3 regions of the Actinomadura sp. NPDC048955 genome follow, and region 3 is predicted to be linked to each of the others. Evidence: predicted binding sites of a transcription regulator. Region 3 holds the regulator's gene; each other region holds the start of a gene.

Region 1 (5,183 bases), on a different contig from region 3:
CCGCGGCCGCGACGCCGCTGCTGGCGAGGACGGCGCCGGCCACGCCCAGGGCCACGATGGTGCGCGGCCCGCGGCGGCGCGGGCCGGGGCCCGAGGGGGCGGGCGGGCCGGGGGCGTCGCAGGCCTGCTCGTCGACGTCGACGATCAGGGCGCGCAGGAGCCGCACCGCGGGGTCGCGGTCGTCGTCCGGCGGGGCGGCGGGGCGGGCCCCGGCGGGCGCCTCCGCGGGGCCGGCGGCGGGACCTTCAGCGGGGCCCGCGGAACCGGCAGCGTCCCGCGCCGCCAGCGCCTCGAAGAGCGCGTCGGTACGGCGCACGGCGGACAGGTCCACGGGCGGGACGGCGGGCGGGCGGGACGGCGGAGCCTGCGCCGGAGCGTCGCCGGAGCGGGCGGGCTCGTCCGGATCCGGGGCGCCCCGCAGGCCGGTGAGGGGGCCGCGCTCCGTCAAGCGATCGACTCCTCTCTGGCCATCGCACGGAGCCGGGCCAGGGCCCGGTGCTGCGCGACCCGTACCGCCCCCGCGGACATGCCCAGCACATTACCGGTCTCCTCCGCCGACAGGCCCGCGACGACCCGCAGCAGCACCAGCTCGCGCTGGTGCTCGGGAAGCCGGGTGAGCAGGTCGCGGGCGCGCTGCGCCTCGATGTAGCGGACCACCGTCTCCTCGGGGCCCGGGCGGTCGTCCGGACCGTCCGGCAGGTCCTCGGTGGGCACGGCGGCGCGGACCGCGCTGCGCAGCGCGTCCGCGATCTTGTGCGCGGCGATGCCGAAGACGAAGGACGCGAACGGCCGGCCCATGTCCCGGTAGCGGGGAAGGGCCGACAGGACGGCGATGCAGACCTCCTGCGCCACGTCGTCGGCGATGTGGTACTGCCCGGAGACCCGGCCGAGCCGGGCCCGGCAGTACCGCACGATCATGGGGCGCACCTCGGCGATGAGGACCTCGATGGCGCCCGGATCGCCCTGCACGGCGAGATGGGTCAGCTCCCTGAGGTCGCCGTCGCCGGAGTCCGCGGCACGCAGCGCCCGCGCCGAACGGGCGGGGTCGCGAGGCGAGGGAGGGGCGGGCCCGTTCGAGGGGGCGGCGGCGCGCGCGGTCACGGTCCCGGCGAAGCATCCCTCGGTCACGTCAAGCATGATGCCCAGCACCCCCGGGCGTGTCTCCACTGTCCTCTACAACGGAATGGTCACAGTGCGGGAGCGAACCTGGAGTTACTACGCGTCGTGGTCATCGCGCTGCCGGGCGTGGCGGACTTTTCCATGGCGGGACCCCGGACGCGGCGAGACCCCCGCCCGGACGGACGGGGGTCTCGCCTACGCTCTCCCGGCGGGACGGGCCCGCCGGGTCGGCCGATCTCAGTGGCCGTGACCGTGGCCGTGGCCGTGACCGCCGCCGGCGGCCTCCTCGGCCTCCTCCGGCTTGTCGACGACGAGCGCCTCGGTGGTGAGCAGCATGCCCGCGATGGAGGCGGCGTTGGTGACCGCCGAGCGGGTGACCTTCACCGGGTCGATGACGCCCTGGGCGATCAGGTCGCCGTACTCGCCGGTGGCGGCGTTGTAGCCGTGCCCGGCCTGCAGCTCCTCCACCTTGGAGACGACGACGTAGCCCTCCTGGCCGGCGTTCTCGGAGATCCAGCGCAGCGGCTCGGGCAGCGCGCGGCGGACCGCCTCGGCGCCGGTGGCCTCGTCGCCGGACAGGCCGAGGGCGCCGAAGCCCTCCTTGGCGACGTGCACCAGGGCGCTGCCGCCGCCGGAGACGATGCCCTCCTCGATGGCCGCGCGGGTCGCCGAGATGGCGTCCTCCAGGCGGTGCTTCTTCTCCTTCAGCTCCACCTCGGTGGCGGCGCCGACGCGCAGCACGCAGACGCCGCCGGCCAGCTTGGCCAGGCGCTCCTGCAGCTTCTCGCGGTCCCAGTCGGAGTCGCTGTTCTCGATCTCCACCTTGATCTGGTTGATCCGGGCGGAGACCTCGTCCGCCGCACCCTCGCCGTCGACGACGGTGGTGGCGTCCTTGGTGACGGTGATCCGGCGGGCGCGGCCGAGGTCCTCCAGCCCGATCGAGTCGAGCTTGAGGCCGATGGCCTCGCTGACGACCTGGCCGCCGGTCAGGGTGGCCATGTCGCCGAGCATCGCCTTGCGGCGGTCGCCGAAGCCGGGGGCCTTCACCGCGACGGACAGGAAGGTGCCGCGGATCTTGTTGGCCACCAGCAGCGCCAGGGCCTCGCCCTCGACGTCCTCGGCCACCACGAGCAGCGGCTTCTTGGTCTGGGCGACCTTCTCGGCCAGCGGCAGGAACTCCTGCACGTTGGAGATCTTGCCGTCCACGATCAGCACGTAGGCGTCCTCCAGGACGGCCTCCATGCGCTCGTGGTCGGTCACCATGTGCGGCGACAGGTAGCCCTTGTCGAACTGGAGGCCCTCGGTGAACTCCAGCTCGAGGCCCATCGTGTGGGCCTCCTCGACGGTGATGACGCCGTCCTTGCCGACCTTCTCGAACGCCTCGGCGATCAGCTCGCCGATCTGCGGGTCCTGCGCGGAGATGGTCGCGACGTGCGCGATCTCGCCCTTCTCCTCGACCTCGCGCGCCGTCTTCAGCAGCTGGTCGGAGACGTACTGGGCGGCCGCGTCGATGCCGCGCTTGAGGGCGAGCGGCGAGGCGCCGGCCGCCACGTTGCGGGTCCCTTCGCGGACCAGCGCCTGCGCGAGGACGGTCGCCGTGGTGGTGCCGTCGCCCGCGATGTCGTTGGTCTTGGTCGCCACTTCCTTGGCGAGCTGGGCCCCGAGGTTCTCGTAGGGGTCCTCCAGCTCCACCTCGCGGGCGATGGTGACGCCGTCGTTGGTGATCGTCGGCGCGCCGAACTTCTTGTCGATGACGACGTTGCGGCCGCGCGGGCCGATCGTCACCTTGACGGCGTCCGCGAGAGCGTTGACGCCGCGCTCAAGAGCCCGGCGAGCGTCCTCCTCGAACTCCAGGATCTTCGCCATGCGGATACTCCTCTTTCACGCGATCCGCCCCGGCGGGCCGCCCGAAGGCGGCGCCGACCGGGGCGGGTGCATCACGTCTCGGTGATTACTTCTCGATGACCGCGAGCACGTCGCGGGCCGAGAGGACGAGGTACTCCTCGCCGTTGTACTTGACCTCGGTGCCGCCGTACTTGCTGTAGAGCACGACCTCGCCGACCTTGACGTCGACGGGGACGCGCTCGCCCTTGTCGTCGACGCGACCCGGACCAACGGCAAGGACGGTGCCCTCCTGGGGCTTCTCCTTGGCGGTGTCCGGGATCACCAGGCCCGACGCGGTGGTGGTCTCGGCCTCAAGCGGCTGGACGACGATGCGGTCCTCAAGCGGCTTGAGAACAACCTTGGTGGCGGTCGTCACGATCTGACCTCCCCTTCGATTGGTCCTCGGCCGGCCATGGATGACCGACCAGCACATGTGACAGAAGAGGCGACCCTGGACCGGCCTGCCGTCGCGGGTGCCAGACCGACCTTCGTCGCTGTAGTTGGCACTCTACCCTTGAGAGTGCCAACCGCGAGACTATTCCGTGCCCGTTGGCCCGTCAACACGGACACGAGCCCGCCCCGCGGCCGTCTCCGGACGTTCACCGGCGGCCGGCCACCGGCCCTGCCGCTAACTTCCACCCTATGGACATCGCGGCGTTCCGGGCCCTGCACACTCCCTCCGGCCAGGCGCTCCTCCAGGAGGCGGCCGAGGCGGACGTGAGCGAGGACGGCCTGCTCGCCACGGCGTCGCGGCTGCGCGAGCGGCACGATCCGCCGCTCGTGGCCGCCGCGCTGACGCAGGTCCGGTTGCGGAGAAGGGCCCGGGCCAAGTTCGGCGCCGAGGCCGACCGCATGTACTTCACGCAGGCGGGGCTTGAGCAGTCGACCCGCGCGAGCGTGGCGGCCTACCGCGCCGGACGGTTCGCCGACCGGCTGCCCGCCGGGCGCGTGCTGGAGCTGGGATGCGGGATAGGCGCCGACCTCATCGCCCGAGCGCGCGCGGGCCTGGCCGGAGTGGGCGTGGAACTGGACCCGTTGACCGCTGAGGTGGCCCGCGCCAACGTGGCGGTCTTCGGGCTGGACGGCCTGGCCTCCGTACGGGTCGGGGACGCCACCAAGGAGGATCCGTCCGGATTCGACGCGGTTTTCGCCGACCCTGGACGTCGCACCACACGGGGCCGCGTCTTCGATCCCCGCTCTTATGAGCCGCCGTTCGACGTCGTCCTGGCCATGGCCGGCCAGGCGCCCGCGGCCTGCGTGAAGGTCGCGCCGGGCATCCCGCATGAGGCCGTCCCGGACGACGCAGAGGCCGAGTGGGTCTCGGTCGGGGGTGACGTCAAGGAGGCGGCCCTCTGGCTGGGCGGGCTGGCCGGCGACGTGCGGCGGCGAGCCACCCTCCTCTCGTCCGACACCCACCTCTCGGATAGAGGGCCCCAGGTGTGGACCCTGACTCCTCAGGGGCCGGACGTCCCAGACGTACGGGCGTGGGGCCGTTACCTGTACGAGCCTGACGGCGCCGTGATCCGGGCCCACTTGGTCGGCGAAGTCGCGGATTTGGTCGACGGCGGCCTGGCCGACCCCCACATCGCCTACGTCACGTCCGACGAGCTGCGCCCGACGCCCTTCGCCTCCGCCTACGAGGTGGAAGACGTGATGCCGTTCTCCGTGAAGCGGCTGCGCGCCGAGCTGCGCCGCCGCGAGATCGGCGTGCTGACCGTCAAGAAGCGCGGCTCCGCCGTCGACGTCGACCGGCTCCGCCGCGACCTCGGCTTCGGGGGGCGCCGCGCGGGACGCGGCGCCCGGGAGCTGACCCTCGTGGTGACGCGCGTGGGACGGGACCCCGTCGCCCTTCTGACGCACGCCGTCCCCGGGAGCTGACCGGCCGGCCGGCGGGGCCTGACCCGCCCGGAACGGGCGCCGTCCGGCAACCCTGCCCAAAGATCTTCCACTCGGCGCCGCAACGCCAAGCGGGAGGGGGCGACGCGCCACGGCGGTGCAAATCATCGCCGCATTCCGGCATTGCGCGCACCAGGGATTGCGGCCGCCCGGCAAGGGCGCGGCGCGGCGCGAAAATCGGCGCGGCGAGATCAACCGGCGCGAGAACACCAAGACAGGTTCACCGGGCGGGCCACCGGCTCCCCAAAAGCCCTCCCGAAAAGGCCGGGAACGCGCCCCGCCGC
Region 2 (5,183 bases), on a different contig from region 3:
GGTGCAATGTCGGCCATATACAGGACCCTAGCCATCCGCGAGGACCACAGCGTGCACCCCATCGCCACGAAGACCGGCCTCCGGGCCGAACTGCTAGCACGACGTGCGGCGATGCCGCCCGAGACGCGCTCCGGCGCGGCGCGCCCGATCCGGGACGCGCTGCTGTCGGTCCCGGAGGTGGAGATGGCCGGGACCATCGCGGCGTACGTCTCCATCGGCGACGAGCCGGACACGCGAAGCCTGCTGTTCGCGCTGTGGAAGCGCGGCACGTACGTGCTGGTTCCCCGCCTGCTCCCGGACGGCGACCTCGACTGGGCGTCCTACGAGGGACCCGACTCGCTCGTCCCCGGGGCCCGCGGGTGCCTGGAGTCGTCCGAGCCTCCTCGCGGTCCCGGGGCCGTGGCCAGCGCGGACGTCGTGCTGGTGCCCGCGGTGGCGGTCGACCGGGCGGGCGTGCGCCTCGGCCGCGGCGGCGGCTCCTACGACCGGGCGCTCGCGCGGGTGGGCCCGGCGATCCTCACCGCGGCGCTGCTCTACGACGGGGAGCTGGTGGACGACGTGCCCGCCGAGCCGCACGACCAGCGCGTCCGGGCGGTGGTGACGCCGTCGCGGGGGCTGGTCCGCCTGGGCTGACCTGCCCGCGGACGCCGCCCTGCTCGTAGAGTGAGAGGGCCAAGATCGCGGATGGGGGACGCGGTCGAGCAGGGCCCGACGGGAGGTACGAGATGACGGCGCCGTGGCGGATCCTTTCCCTGCCCCCGATCGCGGACGAGATCGTCCAAGGGTTGTTCGCGCCGCTGGGGGACGCGGCCGAGGTGACGTTCCCGCGGGCCAGGGATCGGGCGGGCCTGCTCGCCGCGCTCGCGGGGGCCGACCTGGTGATCGGCGACTTCACCGGCCGGCTGGCGCTGGACGCCGAGGCGGTGGCGGCGGCGCCGCGGGTGTCGTTCGTCCAGATGCCCGCGGTCGGGATCGACAGCATCGACGTCGCCGCGTGGGCGGCGGCGGGCGTGCCCGTGGCCAACGCGGCGGGCTTCAACGCGCGCGGGGTCGCGGAGTGGGCGGTCGGCGCGGCGTTCGCGCTGTGCCGCAACCTCGCGCGGGGCGACCGCGCCGTCCGCGCGGGCGGATGGCCGCAGATGGAGATGGCGGCGCTCGGCCCGCGCGAGATCCACACGCAGCGGGTCGGCGTCGTCGGGTTCGGCGCGATCGGCGCGGAGGCCGCGCGGCTGTTCGCGGCCCTGGGCTGCGCGGTCTCGTACTGGACGAGGCGGAGGCGTCCCGAGGCGGCGGCGACGTACCGGGAACTGGACGACCTCATGGCGACGTCCGACGTTCTCGTCCTCGCCTTGCCGCTGACAGAGGAGACAAGGGGGCTGATAGGTCCGGAGCGTCTCGCCCTGCTGCCGGACAGGGCACTGCTGGTGAACGTGGCGCGCGGGGGCATCGCGCCTGACGGCGCCGTCCTCGCCGCGCTGGAGTCGGGACGCCTGGCCGGGGCGGCCCTGGACGTGTTCGAGCAGGAGCCCCTTCCGGAGGGGCACCCGCTGCGTTCCCGCGAGGACGTCCTGTTGTCGCCGCACACGGCGGGGGCGTCCGTCCAGTCGCAGCTGAACCTGCTCGGGATGGTGCGCGACAACGTCACCGCGGCCGTACAGGGACGAGACGTACAGAACGTAGTGAACGGGATCAATCCGCAGGTCATCCGGCGATAGCGGCCATCCCGGACACGCCGTCCCTCAATCGTAAATATGCGATTCGCCCGTGAATCTGTAGGATTCCTAAACGATCAACTTTGACGACCCCGAAGGGTGGGATGTGCACCTCGACATCTGGCTACTCCTCGGGGCCACGCTCGTACTCAGCGCCATCGTCGCGGTCCGGCTGTCACACCAGGCGGGCCTCCCCACGCTGCTGGCGTACATGGGTCTCGGCCTTCTCGTCGGCGAGTCCGGCCCCCTCCACATCCGTTTCGACAACGCGGAACTGGCCGAGACGCTCGGCCTCGCGGCCCTCGTGCTCATCCTCGCCGAGGGCGGCGTCACCACCAGCTGGCGGCGCGTACGGCCCTCGGTGCCGGCCGCGCTCAGCGTCTCCACCCTCGGCACGCTGATCAGCATCCTCGTCGTGGCCCTGTCCGCCATGTGGCTCATCGACATGGAGTGGCGCCCGGCGTTCCTGCTCGCCGCCGTGCTCGCCCCCACCGACGCGGCCGCGGTGTTCTCGGTGCTGCGCCGGCTGCCCCTGCCGTCCCGGCTGACGGGCCTGCTGGAGGCCGAGTCCGGCTTCAACGACGCCCCCGTCGTGATCATCGTGGTGACGCTCAGCGCCCACAGCACGGCCCCCAACCTCGCCGAACTGCTCGGCGTCATGGTCTACGAGCTCGTCGCGGGCGGGATCGTCGGCGTCGCCATCGGCTGGCTGGGCGCGCAGGCGCTGCGCCGCGTCGCGCTCCCCGCGTCCGGCCTCTACCCGATCGCCGTCCTGTCGCTGTCCATCGGCTCCTACGGGGCCGCCTCCCTGATGCACGCCAGCGGGTTCCTCGCCGTCTACGTCAGCGCCCTCGTCCTCGGGAACGCGCGACTGCCGCACCGGCCCGCCACCCGGGGCTTCGCCGAGGGCGTCGGATGGCTCGCGCAGATCGGGCTGTTCGTGATGCTGGGCCTGCTGGCCGACCCCGGCGACCTCCCCGGCCAGATCCTGCCGGCGCTCATCGTCGGCTTCGTCCTGCTGCTGGTGGCCCGCCCCCTGTCGGTCGTGCTGTCCACGATCGGGTTCCGGCTGTCGTGGGGCGAGAAGCTCTTCGCGTCCTGGGCGGGCCTGCGGGGCGCCGTCCCGATCGTCCTGGCCACCATCCCGATGGTCGCGGAGGTGGAGCACGCCGACCGGCTCTTCGCGATCGTCTTCAACATCGTCGTCGTGTTCACCCTGCTCCAGGGGCCGACGCTGCCGCTGGCCTCGCGGCTGTTCGGGCTGAAGAGCGACGAGCAGACCCGCGAGCTGGACGTCGAGGCGGCGCCGCTGGAGGAGCTGCACGCCGACCTGCTGGAGGTGCGGATCCCCTCCGACTCGCTGATGAGCGGCGTGGAGATCTTCGAGCTGCGGCTGCCGCCCGGCGCGTCGATCACCCTCGTCGTGCGGGACGGGGCGAGCTTCGTGCCCGAGCCCACCACGCCCCTGCAGGCGGGCGACACCCTGCTGGTCGTGACCACCGCCGAGGTGCGCGAGGCCACCGAGCGCAGGCTGCGCGCGGTCAGCCGCAAGGGCAGGCTGGCGGGCTGGTTCGGCGAGAAGGGCCAGTGACCCCCGCGGCGCGCCGGGGCCTTCGCCCTGCCCAGGCCTCGCGGCGCGCCGCCTGGGAACATCCCGGGGGCGAATCCTGTTCCACGCATGGGTACCATTAGCAGTCGTCTAGAGTGAGTGCCAGTCCGGCTCGCGCCGGGCTGAGTCAGCGAGGAGGAACCGTGCCGACGTATCAGTACGTTTGCACCGAGTGCGGCGAGCCTCTAGAGGTCGTGCAGAAGTTCAGCGACGACGCGCTGACCGAGTGCCCGGCGTGCACCGGCAGGCTCCGCAAGGTCTTCTCCGCCGCGGGGATCATCTTCAAGGGCTCGGGCTTCTACCGCACCGACAGCCGCGGCTCCGGCAAGTCGTCCACCACCGCGGGGGCGTCGTCGAACGGCTCCTCCAACGGGTCGTCCAGCGGCTCTTCCGGCGACTCGGGCGGTTCCTCTGGCGACTCCGCCAAGTCCGACTCGTCCTCGAAGTCCTCCGACTCGTCGTCGTCCTCTTCGACCGGCAAGTCGTCGTCCGCCGAAAAGGTCGCCTGACCTTCTAGGCATCTCCGCTCGCACCGGGGGATCCGCTCGGATCCCCCGGCTTTCGTCGTACCCGGAAGCCGTCGCCTACATCTCCAGGGGTAGGCGGCGGCTTTCGCTTGCCTCATGAGACGTAGCGCAGGTCCGTCCTGACGCCGGAGGCGCGGGGGGATGCGGTTCGCAACGATTGAGAAGACAGGGAGGAACCCCTCATCTCGGCAGGGGCCCTCCCCCGCGAAGCCCGCCACCTGCGGCGCTTCCGTGATTCGCGATATTACTTGACATCTCTCGGACAACGAGAGACTCTTACGGCGAACGCGACATATCTCAATATCGCCCGGTGCACACCAGGAGAGGAACCATGAGCGCACCTAGCCCGGCTCCCCCGAGGCCGCGGACACACCGCCTGGCCGGACTGATCGCCGGACGGCGCACGAAATGGGCCGTCCTGGCCCTGTGGGTCGTCCTGCTGGCCGCTCTCGGCCCCCTCGCCGGCAAGCTCGGCGACGTCGAGAAGAACGACGCCGCGTCCTGGCTGCCCGCCGGGGCCGAGTCCACCCGGGTCGTGGAGTTGCAGGAGCGGTTCCGCAAGGACGAGACGATGCTCGCCGTCATCGTCTACGAGCGGTCCGGCGGGATCACCGCGGCGGACAAGGCCAAGGCCGAGTCCGACGTCGCCGCCTTCCAGAAGCTGCCCGGAGCGCAGAAGGCCCAGGGGCCGTTCCCGTCCAAGGACGGCAAGGCCCTGCAGACCCTCGTGCCCCTGACGGACGAGGACCTCACCGCCGCCGTCGACCAGGCGCGCGACCTCGCCGAGCGCGGACCCCCCGGACTGGCCTCGCACGTCACCGGCCCCGCCGGCGGCGGCGCCGACCAGTTCGAGGTCTTCCAGAGCCTGGACGGCTTCCTGCTCATGGCCGCCGGTCTCGTCGTCATCGTCCTGCTGCTGTTCATCTACCGCAGCCCCGTCCTGTGGTTCGTCCCAGTCCTGAGCGCCGTCTTCGCCCTGGGGCTCGCCCAGTCGACCGTGTACCTGCTCGCCAAGTACGCGGACCTCACCGTCAACGGCCAGAGCGCCGGCATCCTGACCGTCCTCGTCTTCGGTGTCGCCACCGACTACGCCCTGCTGCTCGTCGCCCGCTACAGGGAAGAACTGCACCGGCACGAGGACCGGCACGAAGCCATGGCCTACGCGCTGCACCGCGCCGCGCCCGCCGTCATCGCCTCCGCCGCCACCGTGGCCGTCGGCCTGCTGTGCCTGCTGCTCGCCGACATGAACTCCACCGCCGGGATGGGCCCCGTGGCCGCCGCAGGCGTCCTCACCGCGCTCGCCGCCATGACGACCCTCCTGCCCGCCCTTCTGGT
Region 3 (5,183 bases):
TCAAGCATCCCGCCGCCTACGCCGCCCGTCTCGCCGAGGGCACCACCCCCGCCCACGCCCGGGAGATCCTCACGGACGAGGACCGGCACATCGAACGCGTCATGCTCGAACTGCGCCTCGCCCAGGGCTGTCCCACCCACCTCCTGGACGACGAGGCCGCGCGCGGAGCCATTGCCGACGGCCTGATCGAGCCCGCGCCCTACGAACAGGGCCGAGCCATCCTCACCCTGAAAGGCCGCCTCCTGGCCGACGCGGTAGTCCGAGCCCTGACCTGACCGGCCGCCGAAGACCCGCGTGAAGGACGCCTGGGCCTACACCGTCACGAAGTCGATGAGTTCCTCTACGCGGCCCAGGAGGGCGGGTTCCAGGTCGGTGAAGGTGTTCACCGACCCGAGGATGCGTTTCCAGGCGGCGCCCGTGTCGTCGCCCCAGCCGAGTTCGGCGACCACGCCTTCCTTCCAGGGGATGCCCCGGGGGATGCGGGGCCAGGCGCGGATGCCGACGGCCGCGGGCTTGACGGCCTCCCAGATGTCGATGAACGGGTGACCGGCGACGAGGACGTACGGCGAGGTGACCTGGGCGGCGATCCGGGACTCCTTGGACCCCTCCACGAGGTGGTCGACCAGGACGCCGAGCCGCCGTCCCTCCTCGGGGGCGAACTCGTCGACGATCGCGGGCAGGTCGTCGACGCCTTCGAGGTACTCGACGACGACGCCCTCGACGCGGAGGTCGTGGCCCCAGATCTTCTCGACCAGCTCGGCGTCGTGGAGGCCCTCCACGTAGATGCGGCTCTCCTTGGCGACCTGCGCCCTCAGCCCCTGGACGGCGATCGAGCCCGAGGCGGACCGCGCGGGGCCGGCGGGCGCGGCGGCCGGCCGGACGAGGGTGACCGGCTTGCCGTCGATGAGGAACCCGGACCTGGTCAGCGGGAACACCCGGCGCTTGCCGAACCGGTCCTCCAGGGTGACGCCGAACTTGTCGCAGCCCACCACGGCACCGCAGAAACCGCTGTCGGGGTCTTCGGCGACCAGGCCCGGCTCGGCGGGGACCTCGGGGATCTGCCCCTTGCGGGGCCTGCGCCAGTCGCCGCCCAGCACGTCGTTTCCGTAGTTCTTACTCCGCACAGGTCCGCACATTAACCGGGCGGGACGCCCGCGCGGCGGCGCCCCGCGTTCCTCGGCGTGGCGCCGTTCCGCCCGCCGGGTAGGATCACGCAGCCATGCGGAGAACGAGGGGGCGCTCCAGCCGGGCCTTCCGGGCCGTAGACTTGGCACTCGAAAGCATGGAGTGCCAGTAGCACGGCCGGCCCGACGAAGGAGGTGACATCGTGCTGGACGACCGGAAACTAGCGGTCCTGCGCGCCATCGTCGAGGACTACGTCTCCACCAACGAGCCGGTGGGCTCCAAGGCGCTGGCCGACCGGCACAACCTCGGGGTCTCGCCCGCGACCATCCGCAACGACATGGCGGTGCTGGAGGAGCAGGGCTACATCGCCCAGCCCCACACCAGCGCCGGGCGCGTCCCCACCGACAAGGGCTACCGGCTCTTCGTCGACCGGCTCTCCACGATCAAGCCGCTGTCGATCGCCGAGCGCCGCGCCATCGAGACGTTCCTGTCCGGGGCGTACGACCTCGACGACGTCGTCGGCCGGACGGTGCGGCTGCTCGCGCAGCTGACCCGGCAGGTCGCGGTGGTGCAGTACCCGTCGCTGACCCGCTCGGCGGTGCGGCACGTGGAGCTGGTCCCGGTCGCGGAGGGGCGGCTGCTGCTCGTCCTGATCACCAACACCGGCCGGGTGGAGCAGCGCGTCATCGAGACCGGGAAGATCTCCGAGGAATCGATCGGGCACCTGCGGGCGTTGCTCAACACGTGCCTGGACGGGCTCGGCTTCGGCGAGGTCCCGGCGGCCGTCGCGGACCTGCCCGACAAGGTGGGCCCGGACGAGCGCCCGGTCGCGGCGGCGGTGCTGTCGGTGCTGCTGGAGACGCTCGTCGAGAAGCACGAGGAGAAGATCGTTTTCGCCGGGGCGGCCAACCTCGCCGCCGTGGACTTCTCGCAGAGCCTGCGGGAGGTGCTGGTGGCGCTGGAGGAGCAGGTGGTCCTCATGCGGCTGCTCGGCGAGACCGGCGACTCCTCTACAGTTACGGTGCGGATCGGCACCGAGAACCCCGACCTGGGGCTCAAGTCGACCTCGGTCGTCGCCGCCGACTACGGGGTGGGCGACCTCACTCTGGCCCGGCTGGGAGTGCTCGGGCCGACACGCATGGATTACCCCAGCACGATGGGAGCGGTACGGGCAGTGGCACGCTACGTGGGACAGATCCTGGCGGGGTCGTAAGTGGCGAACGACTACTACGCGACCCTGGGCGTCCGGCGGGACGCCAGCGCCGACGAGGTCAAGAAGGCCTACCGCCGGCTCGCGCGGGAACTCCACCCGGACGTCAACCCGGATCCGGAGACCCAGGAGCGGTTCAAGGAGATCACCCAGGCCTACGAGGTGCTCTCCGACCCCAAGAAGCGCGAGATGTACGACCTCGGCGCGGACCCGTTCGCGTCCGCGGGCGGGGCGGGCGCCGGCGGGTTCGGCGGCGCCGGGTTCCCGTTCAGCGACATCATGGACGCCTTCTTCGGCACCGCGACCTCGCGGGGCCCGCGGTCGCGCGCCCGGCGCGGCCGCAACGCGACGCTGCGGGTCGAGCTCGACCTCGCGGAGACGGCGTTCGGCACCACCCGGGAGCTGTCCATCGACACGGCGGTGGCCTGCACGACCTGCGAGGGGTCGGGCTGCGCGCCCGGCACCCACCCCGACACGTGTGAGACGTGCCACGGCCGCGGCGAGGTGCAGCAGGTCCAGCGCTCGTTCCTCGGCCAGGTCATGACGGCGCGGCCGTGCCCGGCGTGCGGCGGCTTCGGATCGGTGATCCGCAACCCGTGCACCGAGTGCTCCGGCGACGGCCGGGTCCGCACCCGGCGCACCGTCAAGGTCAAGATCCCGGCCGGCGTGGAGAACGGCATCCACATCCAGCTCGCCGGCGAGGGCGAGGTGGGCCCGGGCGGCGGCCCGCCCGGCGACCTGTTCCTGGAGATCGTGGAGAAGCCCCACGCGATCTTCGAGCGGGAGGGCGACGACCTGCACTGCACGGTCGAGATCCCGATGACGGCGGCGGCGCTCGGCACCAGCGTCACCATCGAGACGCTGGACGCCGCCGAGAGCGTCGACATCAAGCCCGGCACGCAGTCGGGGCAGGTCATCACGCTCTACAACCGGGGCGTCCGGCACCTCAACGAGAGCGGCCGCGGCGACCTGATGATCCACGTCAACGTGGAGACGCCGCACAAGCTCGACGAGGAGCAGGAGGAGCTGCTGCGGCGGCTCGCGGTGCTGCGCGGCGAGGAGCGCCCGCCCGGCAGGTTCGCCCCCGGGCAGCGCGGCGTGTTCTCCCGCCTCAAGGACGTCTTCAACCAGCACTGAAGCGAGGTGGCGGCGGCCTACCGGGAGGGCCGCCGCGGCGATTGAGGAGCACGGTGGCAGGGATGGGCGACGTCGGCCGGGACTCCGCGTCCCTCGGACGGCTCGGGTGAGCCCGCCGGTCTTTCTCGCCGGGACGGACGCGCTGGAGCGAGACCGCGTCCTGCTGGACGGGCCCGAGGGACGGCACGCGGCGGCCGTGCGGCGGCTGCGGCCGGGGGAGCGGGTCGACCTGACCGACGGCGAGGGCCTCCTGGCCGAGTGCGTCGTCGCCGCGGCCGACCGGGCGTCCCTCACGCTGGACGTGCGGGCCCGGCACCGGGAGCCGCCGCCCGCGCCCCGCCTCGTGGTCGTCCAGGCCCTCCCCAAGGGCGACCGGGGCGAGCTCGCGGTCGAGACCATGACCGAGGTCGGCGTGGACGAGATCGTCCCGTGGTCGGCGTCCCGCTGCGTCACCCGCTGGCGTCCGGAGCGCCGCGACAAGGCCCTCGGGCGCTGGCGCGCGACCGCCCGCGAGGCCGGCAAGCAGGCGCGGCGCAGCAGGCTGCCCGAGGTGGCGGAGCTGGAGTCCACCGAGGACGTCGCCGAGCGGATCGCCGGCGCGTCACTGGCCCTGGTCCTGCACGAGGAGGCCGAGGCGCCGCTGAGCGCCGTGGAGCCGCCCGCGCGGGGCGACATCGTCCTCGTGGTCGGCCCCGAGGGCGGGATCAGCGAGGACGAGCTGGAACGCTTCGGCGCCGCGGGCGGGCGTCCTGCGCGGCTCGGCCCGACCGTCCTGCGCACCTCGACGGCGGGCGTCGCGGCGGCCAGCGTGCTTCTGGCCGCCACCGGCCGCTGGTAGCGCCGGCGGGCTTCGTCACGGCGTGGTGGCGGGGCCCTGCTCGGTCGTCACCGCGGGCTCGCTCGTCTCGGACGGCGTCGGCTGCTCGGTGGGCTTGCTCGGCGGCACGGGCGTCGTGGAGGTGGGCGGGGCCGGCGTCGTGGGCGGAGCCTGCGTCGGGGTCTCGCTCGGGCACGGCGTGGTCGCCGGCGTCGGCGTGGCGGTCGAGCCGGCCGAGGCCCCCGGGGAGGGGAGGCGGCACGACGACAGCCCCGGCGAGGAACTGGTGCTCGGCGTCTGCGGGGTGCTCGGCGTACCGGACGCGCTGCCGCCCGGCGACGACGGGGCCGGGAACTCGGGGTCGATCCCGGGGCCGGTGCGGTCGCCTGCGGTGTCGTCGCCCCCGTCGCCCGACTGGCTGTTGCTGCCGACCGACTGCTGGATCATGTCGATCGTCTGCGGCGCCGTCACGCCCAGCCCGGCGATCAGCACGGCCGCGGCCACGGCGAGGAGGGGGCGCGCCCAGTTCACGGTGAACCGGTCGAACCCGAAGCGCGCCGGACCGAAGCGGCCGAGGCCGAACCGGCGGCGCCGCCCGTCGGCGATGCGGGACCGGATGCGCTCCAGTCCGTCGCCCGCGGGGTTGACCGAGTCCGCCTCCGCGTGCAGGGCGCGGCGGAGGATCTCGCCGTGCTCGTCGTGGGGGTCGGTGGTCATGAGAACTGCTCCAGGACGTTGCGTAGCGCGGTCATGCCGCGCGCCGTATGACTCTTCACGGCGCCGCGGGAGATGCCCATCGCGCTGGCGATCTCCGCTTCGGACAGATCGGCGTAGTAGCGCAGGACGAGAGCCTCCCGCTGGCGGGCGGGGAGCCGGGACAGCGCGTCGATCACC

The links. Region 3 encodes HrcA, which represses chaperone genes, less so after heat shock. Its sites were predicted from a motif close to TTGGCACTCTCNNNNNGAGAGTGCCAA; they were not measured.
Region 1: the regulator HrcA is predicted to act here: its motif matches at 3,504-3,530, upstream of groES (co-chaperone GroES).
Region 2: the regulator HrcA is predicted to act here: its motif matches at 3,401-3,427, upstream of AB0C84_RS33650 (FmdB family zinc ribbon protein).

Annotation. Positions count from the first base shown of each region.
Region 1 covers NZ_JBEZJI010000010.1:84,326-89,508, reverse strand. Annotated here, with positions in the region: gene AB0C84_RS13190 (hypothetical protein) at 1-448, opposite strand, end outside; gene AB0C84_RS13185 (sigma-70 family RNA polymerase sigma factor) at 445-1,023, opposite strand; gene groL (chaperonin GroEL) at 1,357-2,985, opposite strand; gene groES (co-chaperone GroES) at 3,071-3,382, opposite strand; gene AB0C84_RS13170 (SAM-dependent methyltransferase) at 3,646-4,881, shown strand.
Region 2 covers NZ_JBEZJI010000048.1:63,478-68,660, forward strand. Annotated here, with positions in the region: gene galU (UTP--glucose-1-phosphate uridylyltransferase GalU) at 1-17, opposite strand, end outside; gene AB0C84_RS33635 (5-formyltetrahydrofolate cyclo-ligase) at 52-633, shown strand; gene AB0C84_RS33640 (NAD(P)-dependent oxidoreductase) at 726-1,715, shown strand; gene AB0C84_RS33645 (potassium/proton antiporter) at 1,819-3,303, shown strand; gene AB0C84_RS33650 (FmdB family zinc ribbon protein) at 3,465-3,830, shown strand; gene AB0C84_RS33655 (MMPL family transporter) at 4,180-5,183, shown strand, end outside.
Region 3 covers NZ_JBEZJI010000007.1:86,155-91,337, forward strand. Annotated here, with positions in the region: gene hemW (radical SAM family heme chaperone HemW) at 1-275, shown strand, start outside; gene AB0C84_RS09780 (DUF3097 domain-containing protein) at 312-1,124, opposite strand; gene hrcA (heat-inducible transcriptional repressor HrcA) at 1,328-2,338, shown strand; gene dnaJ (molecular chaperone DnaJ) at 2,339-3,472, shown strand; gene AB0C84_RS09795 (16S rRNA (uracil(1498)-N(3))-methyltransferase) at 3,579-4,310, shown strand; gene AB0C84_RS09800 (hypothetical protein) at 4,326-5,006, opposite strand; gene AB0C84_RS09805 (SigE family RNA polymerase sigma factor) at 5,003-5,183, opposite strand, start outside.